DNA from 3 places in the Cytobacillus sp. BC1816 genome. Region 2 is predicted to be linked to each of the others. Evidence: riboswitches for the same ligand, from Rfam matches in the RefSeq annotation. Region 2 holds a riboswitch; each other region holds the start of a gene.
What was found. A riboswitch is a leader RNA that binds a small molecule or an ion and turns the genes downstream of it on or off. The one in region 2 is predicted to bind S-adenosylmethionine.

Region 1: it holds a riboswitch for S-adenosylmethionine, as region 2 does, so the genes downstream of both, metK (methionine adenosyltransferase) here and ACR42H_RS11395 (Na+/H+ antiporter NhaC family protein) in region 2, are expected to answer to the same signal.
Region 3: it holds a riboswitch for S-adenosylmethionine, as region 2 does, so the genes downstream of both, ACR42H_RS23350 (methionine ABC transporter ATP-binding protein) here and ACR42H_RS11395 (Na+/H+ antiporter NhaC family protein) in region 2, are expected to answer to the same signal.

What each region holds. Positions count from the first base shown of each region.
Region 1 is NZ_CP195611.1:4,409,726-4,417,515, forward strand. Features, by position in the region: gene asnB (asparagine synthase (glutamine-hydrolyzing)) at 88-1,992, opposite strand; gene metK (methionine adenosyltransferase) at 2,290-3,483, opposite strand; SAM riboswitch class I at 3,809-3,925, opposite strand; gene ACR42H_RS22345 (thiol-disulfide oxidoreductase DCC family protein) at 4,031-4,405, opposite strand; gene pckA (phosphoenolpyruvate carboxykinase (ATP)) at 4,625-6,211, shown strand; gene ACR42H_RS22355 (DUF2584 domain-containing protein) at 6,479-6,721, opposite strand; gene ACR42H_RS22360 (alpha/beta hydrolase family protein) at 6,801-7,586, opposite strand; gene ACR42H_RS22365 (ABC transporter substrate-binding protein) at 7,753-7,790, shown strand, end outside.
Region 2 is NZ_CP195611.1:2,211,410-2,219,199, forward strand. Features, by position in the region: gene ACR42H_RS11385 (cold-shock protein) at 190-390, shown strand; gene ACR42H_RS11390 (DUF421 domain-containing protein) at 508-1,092, shown strand; SAM riboswitch class I at 1,252-1,356, shown strand; gene ACR42H_RS11395 (Na+/H+ antiporter NhaC family protein) at 1,442-2,725, shown strand; gene ACR42H_RS11400 (exonuclease SbcCD subunit D) at 2,905-4,050, shown strand; gene ACR42H_RS11405 (AAA family ATPase) at 4,047-7,181, shown strand; gene ACR42H_RS11410 (diphthine--ammonia ligase) at 7,247-7,790, shown strand, end outside.
Region 3 is NZ_CP195611.1:4,589,855-4,597,644, forward strand. Features, by position in the region: gene sufD (Fe-S cluster assembly protein SufD) at 1-1,243, opposite strand, end outside; gene sufC (Fe-S cluster assembly ATPase SufC) at 1,261-2,046, opposite strand; gene ACR42H_RS23330 (hypothetical protein) at 2,383-2,535, opposite strand; gene ACR42H_RS23335 (carboxymuconolactone decarboxylase family protein) at 2,827-3,198, opposite strand; gene ACR42H_RS23340 (MetQ/NlpA family ABC transporter substrate-binding protein) at 3,329-4,174, opposite strand; gene ACR42H_RS23345 (methionine ABC transporter permease) at 4,187-4,855, opposite strand; gene ACR42H_RS23350 (methionine ABC transporter ATP-binding protein) at 4,848-5,873, opposite strand; SAM riboswitch class I at 6,027-6,130, opposite strand; gene ACR42H_RS23355 (O-acetylhomoserine aminocarboxypropyltransferase/cysteine synthase family protein) at 6,271-7,587, opposite strand.

The DNA.
Region 1 (7,790 bases), 2.2 Mb from region 2:
CTTCCTTATCCTGCGGGTGAAATTCTATACATTCCTATAATTAAATAAAAACGTCCACCAGATTTTCACCTGATGGACGTTTTTATTTTAGCCTTTAAGTGGCTGCAAGTCTTTATTTAACAAATACTCTTTTTCAAAAGAATACTTTTTCTCCACATATACCTGATGCCAAACCATGAACATAAGAACTGTCCAGATTTTGCGGCTGTTGTCCGCTTTATCCTGACAATGGTCTTCAAGCAGCTGCAATACGTAATCTTTATTAATTAGATGATCTGTGCTGCTTTCACGAATGATATTTTTCGCCCATTCATTCATCTCGTCTTTCAGCCAGTGACGGATTGGCACAGGGAATCCAAGCTTCTTGCGATTCAGCACATGGTCTGGAACGACTCCTTCAGCAGCTTTGCGAAGAATATACTTCGTAGTTCCATTTGCCGTTTTCAGGCTGGTCGGTATTTTGGAAGCCACTTCAAACACTTCTTTATCAAGGAACGGAACACGAAGCTCGAGAGAATGAGCCATCGTCATTTTGTCCGCTTTCAATAGAATGTCTCCGCGCATCCACGTATGAATATCGATATACTGCATGCGGTCAACCGGATCATAGCCGCGGCTTTCTTCATATAGCGGTTTAGTGATATCCGTATAATTTAAGCTGTCTTTATATACATGAAGCAGGCTGCGCTTCTCTTGCTCTGTAAACATTTTTGCATTTCCAATGTAGCGCTCTTCCATTGGCGTTACACCGCGTTCGATAAAGCTTTTCCCCTTCATTCCCTCTGGCATCATGTTAGCAATCATGCGAAGAAGCTTTTTGCCTATAGCAGGAATTTTATTGAAGACTTCCAGGGATTGTGGTTCGCGGTAAATATTATAGCCGCCAAATAGCTCATCGGCTCCCTCACCTGAAAGTACAACCGTTACATGTTTTCTTGCTTCTCTTGCCACAAAATAAAGGGGCACACAAGCCGGGTCAGCAAGCGGATCGTCCATATGCCACATGATTCTCGGAATCTCATTCATGTATTCCTCAGGAGTTATGATGTAGCTGATGTTTTCGACACCCAGCTTTTCAGCTGTTTCTTTCGCTACATCCACCTCGCTGAAGCCATTGCGTTCAAATCCGACAGAGAATGTTTTAATTGCAGGATGGAATTCTTTCGCAATGGAAGCAATGATGGAAGAATCAATTCCGCCTGAAAGGAATGAACCTACCGGAACATCGGCACGCATATGCATCTTGACTGAGTCGAACAAAACATCTCTTATTTCTTTCGTGAAATCAGCTTCTGACTTCTGCACTGGATGGAAAGCAGCTTTCCAATATCGCTTAATATCCATCGGAGCACCAATTTTTTTAGTAAAATAATGACCAGGCTCCAGCTTATGGATTCCCTCTGACATCGTGTTTGGCTCAGGCACAAACTGATAGGTCAGATAATGCTGGAGGGAGTCATAGTTTAATACATCATTCTGAAGCGCCAAAAGAATGCTCTTTTTCTCTGATCCAAAGAACGTGCGGTCTCCCTTATCGTAATAAAAGAAAGGCTTAATCCCAAATGGATCTCTGGCTCCATATAGTGACTGCTCCTGTTTATCCCAAATGACAAATGCAAACATGCCGCGTAATTTTTCAACAGCCTTTTCTTTCATATGGCTGTAAAGGGCAATTATCACTTCTGTATCGGAGCTTGTTTCAAAGCTTAAGCCAGCTTTGAGAAGTTCTTCACGAAGTTCCACATAATTATAGATTTCACCATTAAAGATAATCCAATAACGCTCATTCTCGTAAGTCAGCGGCTGGTGTCCGCTTTCAATATCGATAATGCTCAACCGGCGAAAGCCGAATTGAATATGATCATCAAAATAGTATCCTGAATCATCCGGACCCCGATGGGTAATGATATCATTCATATTTTGAAATTGTTCTTTATCTGCGTCACGGTAATTTTGTGCTTTTTCATGTACACAACCAATAAAGCCACACATTATGTACGTCACCTACTCCATTCTATTCTCAATATTTAGATACAGCCTTAACGGCTCCTTTGTCCTTAGAAAACATACCCTATAATACTACCACTAATCATTTATAATTAGCACGTGGATAATAAAAAAAATATGTGCGGAAAATTAAGCCATTATCCGAAGTTTATACGATAACATAAAATTATAAACGACTAAAGAGCATAAAGACCGAAAAGTGAATAAACACCCTTTATGTATAATGACGCAAAAAAGAAAGCGGGAGTTACATTGATTAATGCAACTCCCGCTTTCTTTTTATTAAGCTTCAGAACGAAGGATTTCGGCTTTGTCCGTACGCTCCCAAGGAAGATCAACATCTGTACGTCCGAAATGTCCGTAAGCAGCTGTCTGCTTGTAAATTGGGCGGCGAAGTCCAAGCATGTTAATAATTCCTGCAGGGCGAAGATCAAAATGTTTTCTTACTAGATCAACTAGTACATCTTCTTCCACTTTGCCTGTTCCGAATGTATCAACTGAAATCGACACAGGCTGTGCTACACCAATTGCATAAGCAAGCTGAACTTCAACTTTTTCTGCTAAACCTGCTGCTACAAGGTTCTTCGCTACATAACGAGCAGCATAAGCAGCGGAGCGGTCAACCTTTGTAGGATCCTTACCGGAGAACGCGCCTCCGCCATGACGGGCATATCCGCCGTAAGTATCAACAATGATTTTGCGGCCGGTCAGGCCTGCATCCCCTTGAGGTCCGCCGATTACAAAACGTCCTGTTGGGTTAATGAAGTATTTCGTATTCTCATCAATTAATTCCTTTGGAACAACCGGATTAATAACATGTTCCTTAAGATTGCGCTGGATTTGCTCCAGGCTGATCTCAGGGTGATGCTGAGTAGAAATAACGATTGTGTCAATGCGGATTGGCTTGTCATTTTCATCATACTCAACCGTTACCTGAGTTTTTCCGTCCGGACGAAGGTAAGGAAGGATTTCTTCTTTACGAACTTCAGTCAGGCGGCGGGAAAGTTTATGTGCTAAAGAAATCGGAAGAGGCATTAGCTCTTTCGTTTCGTTGCAGGCAAAACCGAACATTAAGCCCTGGTCCCCTGCACCGATTGCTTCAATCTCCTGATCGCTCATTTGTCCTTCCCGTGCTTCAAGGGCCTGGTCAACACCCATTGCAATATCTGCTGACTGCTCATCAATGGAAGTTAAAACTGCACATGTTTCGGAATCGAAACCATATTTAGCACGGGTATAACCGATTTCTTTTACCGTTTCACGAACGATTTTTGGAATATCTACGTATGTAGATGTTGTGATTTCACCTGCAACTAATACAAGTCCAGTTGTTACAGAAGTCTCTGCAGCAACACGGGCATTCGCATCTTTAGCTAAAATCGCATCTAAGATTGCATCAGAAATTTGGTCACAGATTTTATCCGGATGACCTTCAGTAACTGATTCAGAAGTAAACAAACGACGCTTTGTTGACATCTGGCTTCCTCCTTATAAATAGAAAATTGAGCGAGAATTAAGAAATGGGGAAGCGGAAAATAACTTTACCCTATCATTTCATGGATCTCTGTTTGATACGGAACTCATTCCCTTAGTAGTATGAAATAAACATGGAGTTTTTATTAGAAAAATAGGCATTGCTGGCCAGAAAGCCAGGCATCCGTTTTTTCTTATGCATCTCTGCAAGCTGCTAAAAACTCACATAAATAGTACATTCCAAAAGCCGTTCATCCCATTGCCTGTGCAAAATAAAAAACCTTCTCAATAGTGAAAAGGTTGAAAGCAAATCGATTCGCGCCTTTCACTCTTATCGTTCAAGGAATTACGTCCTTGCGTCAGGTTAGCACCTTTGCTGATTATTGCCTTTTAGCAGGTTGCTGGGTTTCATAGGGCCTGTCCCTCCACCAGCTCGGGATAAGAGAGTATCCGTTCAAGGTTGAATCATACCGTATTTTAGCGAATCATGTCAACAAGTTTTCATTATTTTTCACAGTAAAATTTCAGCATTGAAAATTATAATCCATGCTTACAGCGAACAGCTTCCGTCGTCACATTTTTTCTTTAGAAATTTATGCCTGTTTTTAGCAATCCATTTATATACCGGATCGCCCAGTATTGGCGTCATTGGGAGATATAAAAGGAGGCTAATTAAAAAGGAGGCAGGAAAGAGGAACAGCAGTCTCCTTACTGCAGAATAACCCTTTTTCAAGCCACCCGCCGGAGTAATAATATGAAGCTCTCTGCGCAAGTCAATCTTGGAAAACGAGAGGGAATCCGGGATTTTTTCATACTCCTGCAGAGAAATCCATTCCACTTTATTCAGCCAATCAAGTTTATTAAATATCTTCTTTGTTTCCCTGCATAAAGAACAAGTTTCATCATAGAGGGCAATTGTCTTCATTTTAGATCAGTCCCATGTTAAAATTAACACTTTCTTCTATATTAACATATATCAGTTATAAGTTGATTAAAATGGGATTACATGTCCAATTATGACATTTTTATAACATGAATAAAAAAGTTTCGTAATAGTATAGACTAATCGTTTTAATGTGTTATACTAATTTCGAGATGTAATCACTTTCATAAAAAAATCGGGAAAAAGGAAGGTATTCATCAGATGAACTCTGTAAGCATATCAAACGAATTGAGCGAATTATTAAATGGCAGCAACATTCAAGTGCAATTATCCGTTCCTCAGCTTGTCGAAAAAGTTTTAAACCGCAATGAAGGGTCCCTTACCTCTACTGGTGCCGTACGCGCTACTACAGGAAAGTATACAGGACGTTCTCCTAAAGATAAATACATTGTTGAAGAAGCATCAAATAAAGATAAAATGGACTGGGGCAGCGTAAACCAGCCTATCTCTGAAGAAGCATTCTCTAATCTTTATAATAAAGTAATCAACTACTTAAAAGAAAAAGAAGAAGTATTTGTTTTCAAAGGCTTCGCAGGTGCCGATAAAAAGCACCGCATGCCAATCCAGGTAATTAATGAATATGCCTGGCACAATCTTTTCGCACATCAATTATTCATTCGTCCGGCAGAAGACGAGCTATTGGATCATCAAGCAGAGTTCACAGTCATTTCTGCTCCTAATTTCAAAGCTGACCCTGCAGTTGACGGCACAAAGTCCGAAACATTCATCATCATTTCATTCGAGCGCCGCACTGTTTTAATCGGCGGTACTGAATATGCAGGCGAAATGAAAAAATCCATTTTCTCTGTGATGAACTATATGCTTCCAGAAAACGGGATTCTTCCGATGCACTGTTCCGCAAACGTTGGTCGTGAAGGAGATGTCGCTTTATTCTTCGGCTTATCCGGAACAGGGAAAACAACCTTATCTGCAGACCCTAACCGCAAGCTGATTGGGGATGACGAGCATGGCTGGTCGGCAAATGGTGTTTTCAATATCGAAGGCGGCTGCTATGCGAAATGCATTAACTTATCCCGCGAGAAAGAACCGCAAATTTTTGATGCTATCCGCTTTGGGGCTGTATTGGAAAATGTGGTGGTAAACAGCGAAACTCGGGTTGCTGATTACGATGACAGCACTTTAACTGAAAATACACGTGCGGCATACCAGCTTCAGGCCATCGATAATATCGTTGATCCAAGCATTGCCGGACATCCTAATACAATCGTATTTTTAACAGCTGACGCATTTGGCGTATTGCCTCCAATCTCTAAACTGTCAAAAGAGCAGGCAATGTACCATTTCTTAAGCGGCTATACTTCCAAGCTTGCAGGAACTGAGCGCGGCATTACTTCACCGCAGGCAACGTTCTCAACTTGTTTTGGATCACCTTTCCTTCCGCTTCCTGCAAACCGTTATGCTGAAATGCTTGGCGAGAAGATCGATGAGCATAATGCAAAAGTCTTCCTTGTAAACACAGGGTGGACTGGCGGAGAGTACGGAGCCGGTGAACGCATGAAACTTGCTTACACTCGTGCTATGGTGGAAGCGGCACTTGAAGGCGAACTAAACAACGTTGAAACAGTCAAAGACGAAATTTTCGGATTGGAAATTCCGCAGCACGTTACGGGTGTGCCTGACGAAGTTCTTCAGCCAAATAAAACATGGGCAGATCAGGCTGCTTATGAAGCAAAAGCAAAAGAACTCGCTGCAAAATTCCGCGAAAACTTCAAGAAATTCACTAGCGTTTCTTCTGAAATTGAAGAAAAAGGCGGACCAATCGCATAATACAGAAAAGGAATTGCCGCAAAGCGGTAATTCCTTTTTGATATTTTATTGTGTAATTCAGTCCGCTCGAACGAATAAGTTTCTAGACTTATAGTCGTTGATCGATTAGTTCCCTTTGCGATGCCTTGCCCTCACCCACCGGCACTATTCACACCTATTAGTTCCTTTCGGGCTTCTTTCTCTTTCCCTCATTTTAAAGCACTTCACACTTGTACTCTGCAGAAAAGCTTTGAACAAAAAAACGCCGGACTACGTCCAGGCGCTCTTTTAGTTTGTTGAGTTTAGGGAAACAAGCTGGTAAGTAATGAGTGTCTGGCTGTTTTCCCATTCCACTTTTCTGATGACACCCATACCATTCAGGTCACCGTCTATTGTTCTTTTTACCTCGACCGGGATATCCAGCGGATATAATCTGTATCCGTCTTTGACAAGTGAAAAGAAATTTTCATCAAGTCTTTTTTCCCTTCCCTTTGTCACGATCATTGTGTTCAGCTCTAAAGGCATACCCATCGGTATCTCTCCTTCATTCTTAATATCCTTACCTCTATTTTACCCCACCTTTTTCCGCTCTGAAAGTCCTTAATTTTATCTACCCCTTGCTTTTCATCCACGCACTTAAATCCTCTACCGTCTTCCGGTTCACGGCTGGCGGAAAGTAGTGGGTATATTCAGGGAAATACCAGCTGCCTACTTCTTTATTTAGAGACTTGAGCCTTTTTTCCAGGCGATAGGAATGCTCCACCGAAACATTATGATCCTGTTCTCCATGGATGATTAAGACAGGCGCCTGCAGCTTCTCCAATCGAAAAAGCGGGGTGCGATATTTATACCGTTCCGGAAACTTTGTCGGGGTTCCGCCTATTACACGTTTCATCATTCTCCGAAGATCCTTGCGCTCCACATAAGTGAGAAACATATCACTGACCCCTCCCCATGTTACAATGGACGCAGCTTCCGGAAACTCGATTGCAGTAAGCAATGCCATTACACCACCGCGGGAAAAGCCAAATATATGGACCCTTTTTACCCGGTCATGCTCTTGAAGAAGAGTGAAAGCGGCAAACGCGTCCTGTCTGTCCTCCCCTGCAAAATCTTCATTTCCATCTCCCCCTTGATTGCCTCTGTAAAAAGGCGCGAATACAATAAAGCCTTCACAGGCAAACTGGACAATCCGGGAAGGCCTTACTTTTCCGACATTTTTTATCCCACCTCTCAGGTATAGGAATCCATCATACAGCTCCTCCCCCTTTGGCTCTGCCAGCAGGCCTTTTATATGTAATCCATTTGCATGATACGTGACAACAGATAATTCGATTGCCGGATTTGGCGAAGGAAATCTCTGTTTATTTATAATTTGTCCATTTTGGAATTCCATGTCCTCATCCCCCTCCTGAAGTAAATCTGAATACGACTAATAGTATGAGCTTCATGACCTCCGCCTAAAAATGTTTCCATGGGCATTCACACATTTTTTCGATTTTCATACGATATCCTAGGTTTTTAAATCTGACTTTTTTAGCATAAGGGAGGTCTTATGGCTTATGAAAAAATGGATGAAAGTAAGCATACTTCTTTTGCT
Region 2 (7,790 bases):
GGTGGTATAGTTGACATTCCTTCCTATAAGTGCTAAATTTGAATCAGCCGTTATGCATCGTGTTATATTTTGCTAGCTGCTTTTTCAACCGTTAGGCAATGGTCTGGATGAGTAATGAATGTAAAGTTATAAGCGTGTATATGGTGAATTTACACATGGCTTTTTCTAGCCAATAGGAGGATTTTTTTCATGAAAAACGGTAAAGTAAAATGGTTCAATGCTGAAAAAGGTTTCGGATTCATCGAAGGTGAAGACGGAAACGACGTATTCGTACATTACTCTGCTATCCAATCTGAAGGTTTCAAATCTTTAGAAGAAGGCCAAGAAGTATCTTTCGAAGTTGTTGAAGGTGCACGCGGACCTCAAGCAGCTAACGTAACTAAACTATAATCGACAGACCCATACAAAAACAGCCTGGCCACATGGTCAGGCTGTTTTATTTATTACCGATTGTATATAAGTACCTGCTATGCCATAACCTATGAGAAAAAGGGAGGTGGCTATAGGATGAACTTTATATGGGAATCAGTCCTTTTAATTTTTTCAGGGGTGCTGCTTTTGCGTGTGGCCGGAAGAAAATCCATCTCACAAATGACACTAGCCCAAACAGTTGTGATGATTTCAATAGGTACCATCATTATTCAGCCGATCGTTGAGACTAGTGTTTGGAAAACGATTGCTGCAGCAGCTATCTTAGTTGGGTCATTAATATTAATGGAATATCTTCAGGTTAAGTTTAATTTTATTGAAAAATTTATAACAGGCAAATCTAAAATTGTGATTGAGAATGGAAAACTAAAAACAGCAAATATGAGGAAATTGCGCTTTACAGCTGATCAGCTGGAAATGAGGCTCAGAACCAGCGGAATCACAAAAATTTCAGATGTCAAAATGGCCACTCTTGAACCGAATGGACAGCTTGGGTATGAGTTAATGAATGATGCCAAGCCTTTGACTGTTGGAGAATTTAAAAGGCTGATGGGAGAAATGATTTTGCAGTCGCCTGTTCAGCCTGCACCTCAAGCATCAGAGGATATCTTTCAGGAGCTGAAAAAGGGTCATACCCCGCCAAATCCCAAAGATCTGCACTAGTTTTAAGCCGCATTGCGGCTTTTTTTAATCCCAATCTCTATTTTCACTCTTTAAAGTATTATTCAGATTCTTAGTCCATAACAAAAAAGTGCTTGAAGTTTCGCGAGTTTCCTGTATAATTTTCAAACGTGAGTTATTTCAGAATAATTTCATATGAATCGCTTATCAAGAGAGACTGAGGGACTGGCCCTAAGATGTCTCGGCAGCGGGCTCTATAGAGCGCTGTGCCAAATCCAGCAAGCAGAGGTGCTTGGCAGATAAGAAGAGAACGATTGATTTGTTAGATCTCTTCTTGCTTGAAGAGGTCTTTTTATTTTGCAGGAAATTCCATTCGGAGAGGAGATTTTTTATGAAAAACAAGGGGAATCCCTGGGCATTATTGCCGCTTTTGGCTTTCCTTCTAATTTTTATAGGAAGCGGCATTGCAACAGGAGATTTTAATAGTATTCCAATCATTGTCATTGTTTCCGCTACAGCCGGAATAGCACTGGCAATGAACAGAAAAAAGCCATTCATGGAAAAAGTAGAGATATTCACGAAAGGGGCCGGACATCCTGATATCATATTAATGTCCATCATTTTTATCCTGGCAGGGGCTTTTTCTGGTACGGCTAAGGGAATGGGGGCAGTTGATTCGACGGTGAACCTTGCACTCTCTTTTATCCCGCAGAATCTGCTTATGGTCGGAATTTTTATCATTGCATGCTTTATTTCGTTATCGATGGGAACATCCATGGGAACAATTGTAGCTCTTGCTCCAATTGGTGTAGCCCTTTCAGCGGAGACAGATGTTTCTACAGCATTGGCGATTGCAGCAATAATAGGGGGTGCCATGTTTGGGGATAATCTGTCCGTCATTTCAGATACGACCATTGCTGCTGTCAGGACTCAAGGAACGAGAATGACGGATAAATTCCGTGTGAATTTCTTAATCGTCCTGCCTGCTGCTTTGCTTACAGCTTTGATTCTAGGGATTTTAACAGCAGGTCAGGAAAGCGTGGTAACCAGCGGGGATTACAGCTTTTTGAAAGTAGTCCCTTATCTTGGCGTATTGGCTGCTGCTTTGCTTGGCATGAATGTTATTCTTGTGCTTAGCGGGGGTATCCTTCTTGCTGGCCTTATCGGAATTGCAGACGGCAGCTATACTTTTGTTTCATTCCTGCAAATGATTTCTGAGGGAATGGCTGGTATGCAGAACCTTGCGATAATTGCCATCCTCATTGGCGGATTGGTTGAGATCATCCGATTTAATGGCGGAATTGATTACTTGCTTCACATGGCTACAAGCAAAATAAAATCCCGCAGGGGAGCTGAATTTGGTATTGCGTCACTTGTATCCCTGACAAATTTATCTACAGCCAATAACACAATTGCCATTATTATTGCAGGGCCGCTTGCCAAAAAAATTGCAGATCAATATGAGATTGACCCGCGTAAATCAGCAAGTATTCTTGATATATTTGCCTGTTTTGTACAAGGGACTATCCCATATGGAGCACAGATGCTGGCTGCATCCGGACTCGCTGCCATTTCGCCGGTGAGCATTATGGCATATTCCTTTTATCCGATATTAATAGGCATTTGTGGTATTATTGCCATTTTGATCAACTTCCCTAAACTAAAAAAGCAATAGATGAAAGAGCCTATGCTGGGCTCTTTTTGTTTTCGAACAATGCTATGTTTTGGAAAAAACCTCTGATATAATTAGAACGAATGTTCTGTTAAATTTTGCTTAGCCTCTACCGTTTTTTGATTTGGTATAATGGTAACATTGCAGAAAGAATCTCAGGCAAGGAAAAGAGGGTGTTAGATATGAAATTTATCCATACCGCTGATTGGCATTTGGGCAAGCTGGTCCATGGTGTATATATGACCGAAGATCAGCGTCATTTTTTGCATCAATTTATTGACGTGGTAGAGGAAGAAAAGCCGGATGCAGTCGTTATTGCAGGAGACTTATATGACCGGTCCGTACCTCCGACTGATGCTGTAGAATTGCTGAATGAAATTCTTTTTAAAATAAATGTAGAGCTCAATACACCTGTGGTTGCCATAGGCGGAAACCATGACAGCGCTGAAAGGCTATCCTTTGGAAGCTCCTGGTATAAACAAAGCAAGTTCTACTTGTCTGGAAAACTGGTAAATGATTTTAAGCCCATACATATTAATGGTGTGAACTTTTATCTGGTACCGTATGCTGAACCCGGAATGGTCAGGCATTTGCTTGATGATGACCGTGTGCACTCCCATGATGATGCAATGAAGGCAATTGTGAACAGAATTGAACAGTACCTGAACCCAAATGAACCGAACGTTCTTGTCGGACATGCTTTTGTTCTGGGCGGAGCTACCAGTGACTCGGAGAGGACACTCTCTGTCGGAGGATCAGGCTGTGTCCATTCTAGCTGCTTTGATCCTTTCTCCTATACGGCACTTGGACATTTGCATAGTCCTGATGCCATAAAGCATGACAAGATCCGCTATTCAGGCTCCCTATTAAAATATTCTTTTTCCGAAGCTAAACAGGAGAAATCCGTTTCTATTGTAGAAATGAAGGAAAATGGCGAATTTGCCTTGCGTACCCGTTCACTTAAGCCCAAAAAAGACTTGAGAGAGATAGAAGGGCATCTTGATGAACTGATGGATCCAGCTTTCTATGAAAAACAGAACCTTGATGACTATCTGAAAATCACCCTTTTTGATGAAGGCGCATTGCTTGATCCAATTAATAAGCTGAGACAGGTCTACCCGAATGTTCTTCACCTTGAAAGAAGGATAGCCGTTACAGATATGAAGAAAAAAAGCTCTTTCCTATCGATAAAGGAAGAGAAAAAGTCAGAGCTTGATCTGTTTAAACAATTCTATGAACAAATGACCACTTCCGAATTTACAAAAGATAAACAGCAGGTTATGACTGATGTGATCGAAAAAGTGCTGAGGGAGGAGGCGCTGAAATGAAGCCATTAATATTAACGATGCAGGCGTTTGGACCCTACGCAGACAGTGAGAGCATTGATTTTACGGAACTTGGAAATCGAACCATGTTTGTCATCTCCGGCAAGACGGGTTCAGGCAAAACCACTATTTTTGACGGCATCAGCTACGCGATTTATGGAAAGGCAAGCGGGGAGGATCGGAATGGGGCTGAACTTCGAAGCCAGTTTGCGAAAAATCATACATTAACCGAGATTTCCCTCGAATTCATTTTAAGAAATAAAAGGTATTACATTACAAGATCTCCTCAGCAGGAAAAGAAAAAAGAGCGCGGCGATGGCACGACGACAGTAAGCGCCAAAGCAGAACTTTATATGTATGGTGAAAATGGAGAGCAAAAGCTCCTTGCTTCAAATGTCAGGGATGTTGATGAAAAGATAAAAGAAATTATGATCATTGACAGCAATCAGTTCAGGCAAATTCTGATGATTCCCCAGGGAGAGTTCCGAAAGCTCCTAACTTCTGAAAGCAAGGATAAAGAAGTCATTCTTCAGCGGTTATTCCATACTCAAATATACAAGCGCATAGAAGAAAAACTTAAAGAAGATGCAACTGAATTAAAAAGAACGGTAGAAGAACAGATAAAACTGAGAGATCAGTATTTTAATCAGGTGCAGGCTTTATACAGCGAGGAGCTGAAATCTTACCTCGAAGCAGGAAGTGTCAATGACACCCTGCTCATGCCGCTTCTTGCAGAGGAAGTTAAGGAGATGGCAGCAGGCCTTGCTGAGCTGACAGAAGCAGGCAGGAAAAAAAAGGAAGAGAGAGATCATCTTCAGCAAAAGCTCTATGAAGCTGAAATGGTGCTCAAACAGCTGATGGCGAAAGAAGAGCTAAAGCAAAGGAAAGAAGAGCTGGAAGGGCTAATGGATCAATACACTGCAAAAGAGAATGCCATAGCTCTTGCCCAGAAAGCAGCCCTGCTCAATCAGCAGGAGCAGCTCTGTCATGAACTGAAGAAAGATCTGGATGCAGCACATGCCGATCTTCATGAGCTTCAGAAAAATTTAGGCACTCTTGAAGCACTATTAAAAGAAAAGCAAGATAAATGGGAAACTGAAAAGAACCGCGAGGCAGAAAGAAAACAGGCTGCCGAACAGGTTAATCACCTGCAAAGTATGAAAGAGGACATTCTTTCTTATGCAAAAGTGGAAAAACTGGTCTGTTCTCTTGAAAAAAATCTTGAAAACCTCAGGCTTCAAAAAAGACAGAAAGATGAAGCCCATCAAAAAGCTGATCAGCAAATAAAAACACTGACTGAAGAAAAGCAGGACATTGAAAAGAGCAAGCTTGCACAGATGGAGAATGAACGAAACCTGGAGAAACTAGCAGACGAAATAGAACGGCTTCATAAATATGAAGAGCTGCATAAAGAGCATCAATTATCAATGAATGCCTTCAGCAATAAGAGAGATTATTTTGATCAGACATCGTCCAGGCTGACTGATGCCAAACTGCTTGTGGAGCAACTGGAGGGCAAGTGGCTTCATGGACAGGCAGCAATCTTAGCAGACAGGCTCCAAAACGGGGAGGCATGTCCGGTCTGCGGCTCAGACCACCATCCCAATCCGGCTGTATCTCCACATGATATACCGGATGAGCAAGACCTGAAGGAAGCAAAAAAACAGGCAGTTCAAATTGAAGCCGAGAAAGCGAAAGCGGAGTCTGCTTTTTATGAAGCCCAGTCCCGCATGAATTCCAGCGAGAGTGGATTGGCTGAACTGACTGCCCAAATACAAAAACACCGTCCTGACTTTAAACAAGAAAGTTTGCTTGTAATGAAAAATACACTTGCCGATCAAAAAAAGGATCTTTTGACACTACATGCTGAGCTGAAGAAAAAATCTTCCATGCTGGAAAACTGTACTGCTGAGTTGGAAAAAACACAGCAGAGGAAAGAAGCACTAGCTGCAGAAATTGACCGGCTGCAAGACCAACTAAATGACGCAGCCATTTTACATGCGGAAAAAAGAAGCAACTTGGCGAGGATGATGGACACGATTCCTGAAAACCTGCGGTCTATTGAAGCTTACGAGTCGAGTTTGAGAACGGCTGCTGAGAAACTTGAAATAATGCAAAGGCAGCTGGAAACAGCCCAGCAGGATTATCAAGATGCAAAGTCGGTCCATATGGCTGAACAGGCAAAGATGGAGACACTTCAAAAGCAGGCTGTTAAAATTGAGGAAAAGCTTGCAGCCGAAAGGCAGAATTTTGTGCAGCGCATGAAAGACCAGGGCTTTGAAATCTACGGAGAATACCGGGATGCCAAAAAATCAGAAGATCAAATCAGGCAGCTTGAAGTTGAAGTAAGGGAATATCGGGAAGAAGTCCGTTCTGTTCATGATCGGTACGCTGAGCTAATACAGCTCTTGGAAGGGATTGAAAAACCTGACCTGGAAAGCTTGCAGCTATTATTGCAAGAAACAGATGATCAATTGAAACTGCTGCAGGATCAATATACAAATCTGTTTATGAAGAAAAAACAAAATGAAGAGACTATGCAAAAAATCAAAGAAATAAATCAAAATATGAAAGCCCTTGAGGAAAGGTACAAAGTAATTGGGCACTTGTATGAAATTTCAAAAGGGCAGAATACTTACCGAATTACTTTTGAACGATTTGTCCTGGCGGCATTTTTAGATGATATACTGAGGGAAGCTAACGGACGTTTATCAAAGATGACCAGCGGTAGATATATGCTGCTTCGAAAAACTGACCGGTCAAAGGGCAACGCACAAAGCGGCCTGGAATTACTTGTGTTCGATCAATACACTGGGCAGGAAAGGCATGTTAAAACTTTATCTGGCGGGGAAAGCTTTAAAGCAGCGCTTGCACTTGCTCTTGGTCTGGCAGACGTGGTGCAGCAATACGCAGGAGGCGTTTCCCTTGAGACGATGTTCATTGATGAAGGATTTGGGACACTTGATCCCGAATCATTAGACCAGGCAATAGAAGCATTGATCGAAATTCAAAGCAGCGGAAGGCTTGTAGGCATCATCTCTCATGTTCCTGAGCTGAAGGAAAGAATTGATGCACGTCTTGAGGTAACTGCAAGCCAGACAGGAAGCCGTACACAGTTTCAATTTTTAAATTAGGATTCAGGGGAAAAAGGATAGACCTTCTATCCTTTTTCCCATACTATTAAAGTTGGTGATGACTGTTGGGGAAGAAAGTAGTTTTATCATGGAGCGGCGGCAAAGACAGCTGTCTGGCTCTAGATGTGCTGATAAAACAGGGGTACGAGGTTGTATGCCTTCTGACAACGGTTCCGCAGGAAATTGGCAGAACCTTTGGGCATGGTGAAAAAAAGGAATTAATCCAGCTTCAGGCTAAAAGTTTATCCATACCTGCAGAGTTTATTTATTGTACCTTTGAAGATTACTCAGAGCGTTTCGTAAGTGATTTAAGAAAAATAAAAGATACATATGGGATTACAGGCATTGCATATGGAGATCTCTACTTGGATGGGCACCGCGAATGGGGAGAAAAAACAGCGGCCGAAGCAGGATTGGATGCGGTATATCCTCTATGGATGGAGGAGAAGGATAGTCTTAAGGCTTTAAAGGCCTTTGTGGAATCAGGGTATAAAGCCAAAGTCATAAGGGTTCGGGAAGAGGTATTGGACAATTCCTGGCTGGGCAAAGAACTTAATCATGACTTTGTAAGTGAAATTGAAGATAAGCTTGTTTGTCCGATGGGTGAAT
Region 3 (7,790 bases), 2.4 Mb from region 2:
CAACTGGCGCTAAGAAGCCGTGAATAACAAGGCGCTCAGCCTCTTTTTGCGAAATTCCGCGGCTCATTAAATAGTAAAGCTGCAATGGATCCACACGGCCCACTGAAGCAGCGTGTCCTGCTGTTACATCATCTTCATCGATTAATAGGATTGGGTTAGCATCCCCGCGCGCTTTTTCGCTTAGCATCAGTACGCGTGATTCCTGCTCAGCATTTGACTTAGAAGCTCCATGCTCAATTTTGCCGATTCCATTAAAGATGGATGAAGCAGAGTCTTTCATTACCCCATGCTTTAAAATGTAGCCTTCGGAGTTTTTTCCGAAATGAACTACTTTCGTTGTAAAGTTTTGAGTCTGTTCTCCGCGTCCTACAACAACTGTTTTGGTATCACCGAATGAACCGTCTCCAATAAGATTTGTTGTATTCTCTGAAACTGTATTGCCGTCATTCATTAGGCCAAGTGCCCATTCAATGCGGGCATCACGGCCTGCAACACCACGGCGGTTCACATAAGCAGTTGTTCCTTTAGCAAGTGTGTCAACAGCACCATACTGAACTCTTGCATTTGCATTGGCAATTACTTCTGTAACTATATTGAAAATGCCATTTGCTTCCTCAACTGTAGAAACATAGTTTTCTACATATGTCACAGAGCTGTTATCGTCAGCTGCAACCAATACGTGGTTGAATAAGTTGGCTTCTTTATCATCATGAATATATACAGCCTGAATAGGCGCCGTAATTTCCACGTTTTTCGGAATATACAAGAACGCTCCGCCGTTTAAAAGAGCAGCGTGCAAAGCAGTTAAACGGTGTTCATCAGTTTTCACGCCATCCTTCATGAAATACTTCTGAAGAAGATCGCCATGTTCTCTTGCCGCCGTAAAGATGTCTGTGAAAATAACACCTTTCTCCTGCAATTCTTTAGAAACAGCCAAATGAGTCGGTCTGTTATTGCGCTGAATGTATAGGTTTTGATCGCCGGCTTCTGTGTCGATCAGATTTCTGACATCCTCAGGAAGGTCATTTAATGATGTAAAATCTTCGCTTCCCACAATGTGCTTCTCGAACTGTGTAAAGTTCCATTTATCTATTTTAGTTTTATCAGGTTTTGGCATTGGCAGGTTTTCCGCGTTTGCAAGCGCATTTAGACGGAGTTCTGTCAGCCATGCCGGCTCGCCCATATCTTTTGAAAAGGAACTAACATATTCCTTATCAAATGGTAATTTTATTTCCGTTGTCATAGTGATCCCCCTAACGCTTACGCTTCTTGCCCAACTGTTTCGTCTTCAATGCCCAATTCTTTTTTAATCCAGTCATATCCTTCAGCTTCTAAGCGCTGTGCAAGCTCTGGACCGCCAGATTTTACAACTCGTCCCTGCATCATCACATGAACATGGTCAGGAGTGATGTAGTTTAGAAGGCGCTGGTAGTGTGTAATGATTAAGCAGCCAAATTCTTCGCCGCGCATTTCATTGATTCCTTTAGAAACAACCTTTAGTGCATCGATATCCAAACCGGAATCAATTTCATCAAGAATCGCAATTTTAGGTTCAATCATCATTAATTGAAGAATTTCGTTGCGCTTCTTTTCTCCGCCTGAAAAGCCTTCATTTAAATAACGCTGAGCCATGTCAAGATCCATTTCAAGGAATTCCATCTTGCTGTCCATTTTGCGGATGAATTTCATAAGAGAAATTTCATTGCCTTCCTCAAGGCGGCTGTTAATTGCAGAACGTAAAAAATCGGCATTTGTGACGCCGCTGATTTCACTTGGATATTGCATTGCAAGGAATAGACCTGCACGTGCGCGTTCGTCAACTTCCATTTCAAGAACATTTTCACCATCTAATGTGATGCTTCCCTGTGTTACTTCATACTTAGGATGGCCCATGATTGCAGAGGATAAAGTAGATTTACCCGTTCCGTTCGGTCCCATAATGGCGTGAATTTCTCCGCCTTTGATTTCAAGGTTTACACCTTTTAATATTTCTTTTCCCTCAATAGCAACATGAAGGTCTTTAATTGTAAGTACTGATCCTGCCATAATATATACCTCCGTCAATAAAAGAAGATTTGTAAATCGGCCTGCAGCCGCAAATCTCTATTCTCATTTTATTCTCATTACAATCTTATAACAAATCAAATTTCATAGCAACTCTTTAAGACCATTAACAAACTTTTCAAACAAAAATGTTTAGAAAGCCTGTAAATATAGATTTTATCATATTATTTTAATCGCATCAAAGTGTAAAATAACCGGGAACCTGGTATGTCCCATCTATTTTTTCCCGGGGCTGTCATTTCATGTATGGCAAAAAAGAAAACCAGCGCATAATTGGCACTGGTTTCTATTTTCTTCATTATTATATATACCTATAACCTAGGAATGAATTTTTCTATCAAGATCCGCAACTAAGCGCTGGCTTTGAAGATAGTCTTCTTCGCGTCTTTTTTCAACTTCCATTCGAATATCATGTTTCCGGCTGTACACTTCATATCCAACTCCATGGGCAGCTTGCATAGCTTTTTCCATTTCACTCGTGTAGTTCAGCTGTAACTGACTGATAATGAATCAATCCTTTCGGTTTTTAATGCTTTCGCATTTAGTTTTACATTTAAAATCTTAACACTCATCATATACCCCGCACAAAGCGGAAAAAACCTGATTTTTTTAGCAAAATAAGGAACGAGGACTCATGAGGCGCTTTCATAATGCGCATCCTTAAAATACTGGCCATATCCTCTCGATTAATGGTTGTTTCAATAATTTTCTGAAATTTTCATGATAAAAATAACACTCCTGCTATTGAGCAGGAGCTGAAAATTAATGATTTTGCTGATTTAATTCTGTCATAGCCTCCTGGACAAGCGTAACCGCCTGGCTCATTGCGGCACCGCCGCCAAAAGCTGCAGTAACCCCTACTGCCTCTAGAATTTCTTCTTCAGACGCACCTTGATCGATGCATCCTTTCGTATGGTAAATAATGCAGTATTCATCCTGAGAATATAAACTGATTCCGAGTGCAATCAGCTGCTTCTCCTTTTGGGATAAAACCCCTTCCTTAAAGCAGGCTTCTGTAAAAGCATTATAGTGCTGTGCTAAATCGGGCATTTTTTCAGTGAAAACACCCAATCCAACTTTATAGTCATGAAGGGCTTCTTCTATCGAGTTTGAAGGTTCATGATAATGTTCCATTTGGCTCCACTCCATTCAAAATATTATCAAAGTTAGTATGTTTGATTGCTTTTTAAACTATGCGGGTGCAGAGCCTGGATATAATGGAAAATAAAAAACAGGCGACTTTGGACGCCTGTTTTTTTCACTCTTACTCAGATACCGGTACAACGGCACCTTTATATTTTTCAAGAATGAAATCCTGAATTTCTTTAGAACGAAGCACTTCTACAAGAGCTTTGATTCCTTCTTTTTCTTCATCGCCTGAGCGGACAGCAATCACATTTACGTATGGTGAATCTTTGTCTTCAATTGCAATTGAATCCTTAAGAGGATTCAATCCGGCATCAATTGCATAATTGGAGTTGATCAGGACTGCATCCCCTTCTCCATTATTATAGATTTGAGGAAGAAGTGACGCTTCATATTCAGTATCAAACTTTAACTTTTTAGGATTGTCTTTAATATCATCCAGAGTTGCTTCGGTTTTTTCCACATCTTCATTTAAAGTAATAAGTCCCTCTGCTTCAAGCATGGAGAGAATACGGCCATGGTCTGCTACTGAGTTGCTCATGATGATTGATGCACCCTCAGGAAGTTCGTCAAGGCTCTTATATTTTTGAGAATATACTCCGATTGGCTCAATATGAATTCCGCCTGCATTTGTAAAATCATATCCATGTTCAGCTTTCTGTGACTCAAGGTAAGGAATATGCTGGAAATAGTTTGCATCCAGCTCTTTAGACTCAAGTGCTTGGTTTGGCAATACATAATCCTGGAATGGCACAACATCAAGTTCAAAGCCTTTTTCTTCAAGCAATGGCTTTGCCTCTTCAAGAATTTCAGCGTGAGGTACGTTGGAAGCCCCTACTGTAATTTTAGTGCTTTCTTTACTTTCTCCGCCTTCACCGGCATTGCCGTCTTCTTCTGAAGTCCCGCAAGCTGCGAGAACAAGTGCTACTGCAAGTGCAAGAGCAAGTGATAACCACTTTTTCATATAAATCTCTCCTTAACGTTTGTCTAATTTTGTTGTTATGATATCTCCAATAAACTGGATGATAAATACAATTACTAGAATAATGACAGTCGCCATAAGCGTCACATCACTGCGGCTCCTCTGGAATCCTTCCAGGTAAGCAAGGTTTCCAAGTCCGCCAGCACCGATGACACCGGCCATGGCTGTGTAGCCTACCAGCGCGATGGCTGTAACCGTAATTCCTGAAACAAGGGCGGGCATTGATTCCGGAAGCAGAACCTTCCAGATAATTGTGCTTGTTTTTGCACCCATAGACTTGGCCGCTTCAATTACACCTTTATCTATTTCCCTCAAGCCTATTTCCACCATACGGGCATAAAACGGGGCGGCACCAATAATTAATGCAGGCAGTGCTGCATCTTCCCCGATCATTGTCCCAAGAAGAAGCTTGGTAAATGGAATCAATAACACGATCAGAATGATAAACGGAATTGAGCGGAATATGTTGACGAAAGCTGAAATAATTTTATTAATTGCTGCGTTTTCCCAAATGTTGCCCTTGGAGGTCAGGAAGAGCAGCAGTCCCAGAATTGCACCTAAAATAAAAGTTGCGAGAACAGAAATAGCTGTCATATAAAGAGTTTCCATTGTAGCTTCCCACATGGAGTCCCACTTCACATTTGGAAACCATTCGTTAAGCATTGGAAATCACCTCCACGCCCACCTGCTGAGAATGAATAAATTCAATCGCTTTTGCAACTTCCTCTGCCTCTCCATCAACATGAATGAATAAAGTACCGTAGGAACCGTTCTGCGTCTGGGAAATCTTTCCCTGAAGTATATTTACGGTTACCTGGAAATTACGGATCAGGTTTGTAATCAATGGCTGTTCAGCTGATTCGCCCACAAACCCTAATTGCACTACTTTTCCTTTTGGATACAAATCGACCAGGTGATCAACCGTTTCCTTAGTTTCTTCAGGCTCTGTCACCTGCTGAACAAACCGCTTTGTTATCAAAGCTTTTGGATTCCTAAACACATCCAATACTGGCCCGATTTCAACAATTCGACCACCTTCCATGACTGCAACCCGATGGCAGATTTTACGGATAACGTGCATTTCATGAGTAATTAGGACAATCGTTAAGCCCAGACGCTCATTGATGTCAACAAGCAGCTCCAAAATGGAATCTGTAGTCTGCGGATCAAGTGCAGATGTCGCCTCATCACAAAGCAGTACTTTTGGATTATTGGCAAGGGCTCTGGCAATTCCAACCCTTTGTTTTTGACCGCCGCTGAGCTGGGAAGGATAGGCATCTTCTCTTCCTTCAAGGCCAACGAGTTTAATGAGTTCATCAACCCTTTTCAGCCTTTCCTGCCGGGAAATACCAGCGATTTCAAGCGGAAAAGCGATATTCTCCCTTACCGTTCTCGACCATAATAGATTGAAATGCTGGAAGATCATGCTTATTTCCTGACGCGCTTTTCTTAGTTTGCTTCCCTTTATCTTTGAAACCTCATTGCCTGCAACTGTCACACTGCCATGGGTAGGAAGCTCCAGCCCATTCAGCATGCGGATCAAGGTACTTTTACCTGCACCGCTATATCCGATAACTCCGAAGATTTCTCCTTCTTTTACTTCCAGGTTTACATCGTCAACTGCTTTTACCTGGCCTTTCTTTGAAGAGAAAATCTTCTGTACATCTTTTATATAAATCAACGTGAATTGTCACCTCTTTAATCGAAAGATACAGATTATAATTATTAGACTGCTTTTATTTCCCTATTTTTTACTCCTTATAGGCTTTCATGCGCTAAAAGCAAAAATGCCTTTCTGCACATGAGCAGAAAGGCATTAAAAATTAAGTCCTTTCTCTCATCTGTCAAAGCTATGCTTTGAGTGAATTGGCACCATTTCAATTAATTGACGGTTGCCGGGCTTCATAGGGCACTTCCCTCCACCTCTCTTGATAAGAGCGTAACGATTTATATTCAATTAATACTTTAAATAAATTTAGCAGTTTATTAATTACGTTTGCTATCGTATCACAGCTATCAAAAAGGTGTCAACGAAGAAATTTTAAACTTTCGGAAAAAAATGAATGGTAAATTTTCCTTTATGCCTTCGCAGCAAGTGATGTAATGCCTGCAGCTGCTTCTATCGCCTGTTCCAGATCTTCAATCAAATCTTCCGCATTCTCGATTCCGATAGAAATTCGAATTAGATCCTCCGGCACTCCCGCAGCTTTTAAACCTTCTTCATCCAGCTGCTGGTGAGTGGTACTTGCAGGGTGGATAATCAGGCTCTTAGCATCCCCGACATTTGCCACATGTGCCCAAAGCTGCAGGCTGTTTATTAGCTTGGCCCCAGCTTCTCTTCCGCCAGCAATTCCAAACACAGCCACAGCTCCAGCTCCTTTAGGCAAGTATTTATCCGCCAATTTTTTGTCCGGATGGCTTTCATGCCCAGGATAAAGCACCCAATTAACAGCTGGATGCGCCTCTAGATACTCCACTACTTTTTTCGTATTGGCAACATGCTCTTTCATACGTACATGCAAAGTCTCAAGCCCCAATGTAAATTGAAATGCACTTTGCGCACTCATAGCAGGACCTAAGTCTCTTAACAGCTGAACGCGCGCTTTGATAATATAGGCCGCCTCGCCAATTGCTTCACTATAGACAATATCATGGTAGCTCGGATCAGGTTCTGTAAAGCCCGGAAACTTATGGGAATTCCAGTCAAATTTTCCGCCATCTACTATAATTCCTCCCATTGTGGTTCCATTACCGAGCAGCCATTTAGTCGCAGAGTGTATAACAATGTCAGCACCATGTTCGATAGGCCTGCATAGATAAGGTGTAGCAAAGGTGTTATCGACAATTAGAGGCACACCATTCTCGTGTGCAATTGCTGCAACCTTTTCAATATCCAGGATTTTTAAGCTTGGGTTTCCAATCGTTTCGGCAAAAATGGCCTTTGTTTTATCTGTCATTGCGTTACGGAAATTTTCCGGATCTTTTGGATCTACCAGTTTCACTTTAATTCCATACTTGGGAAGTGTGACTGCAAACAAATTATAAGTACCGCCATATAAATTGGACGCAGCAATAATTTCATCCCCTGCTTCAGCTATGTTTAAAATGGCAAGCGTAATGGCAGACTGTCCGCTTGCAAGAGCCAGGGCCCCAACTCCTCCTTCAAGCAAGGCCACTCTTTCCTCAAATACACTTACAGTCGGATTATGTATCCTGCTATAAATATATCCTGGTTCTTTAAGAGCAAAGAGATCTGCAGCGTGATCTGTATTCTTGAACTGGTAAGCATTATTCTGGTAAATCGGTAACGCCCTTGCGCCAGTTACAGGGTCTGGCTTCAGTCCCCCATGTACTCCAATTGTTTCAAAACGGTAATTTTTTTGTTTATCAGTCATTGCTTTCTCTCCTCTATAAAAATTTTAGTATTTCTTATTGAAGAACTAAGAAAAGCGCAAGGCGCCCGCTTATCGGCGGCAAGCATAAGACGAACCGTCTGAAAGGCTGCTCTTTAACCTTTTGACGGATTAACTTAGACCTAAGAGCCGATGGCGCCTGGAGCTAGACAGTTAACAAATATCAAAGATAAAGATTCTTATAA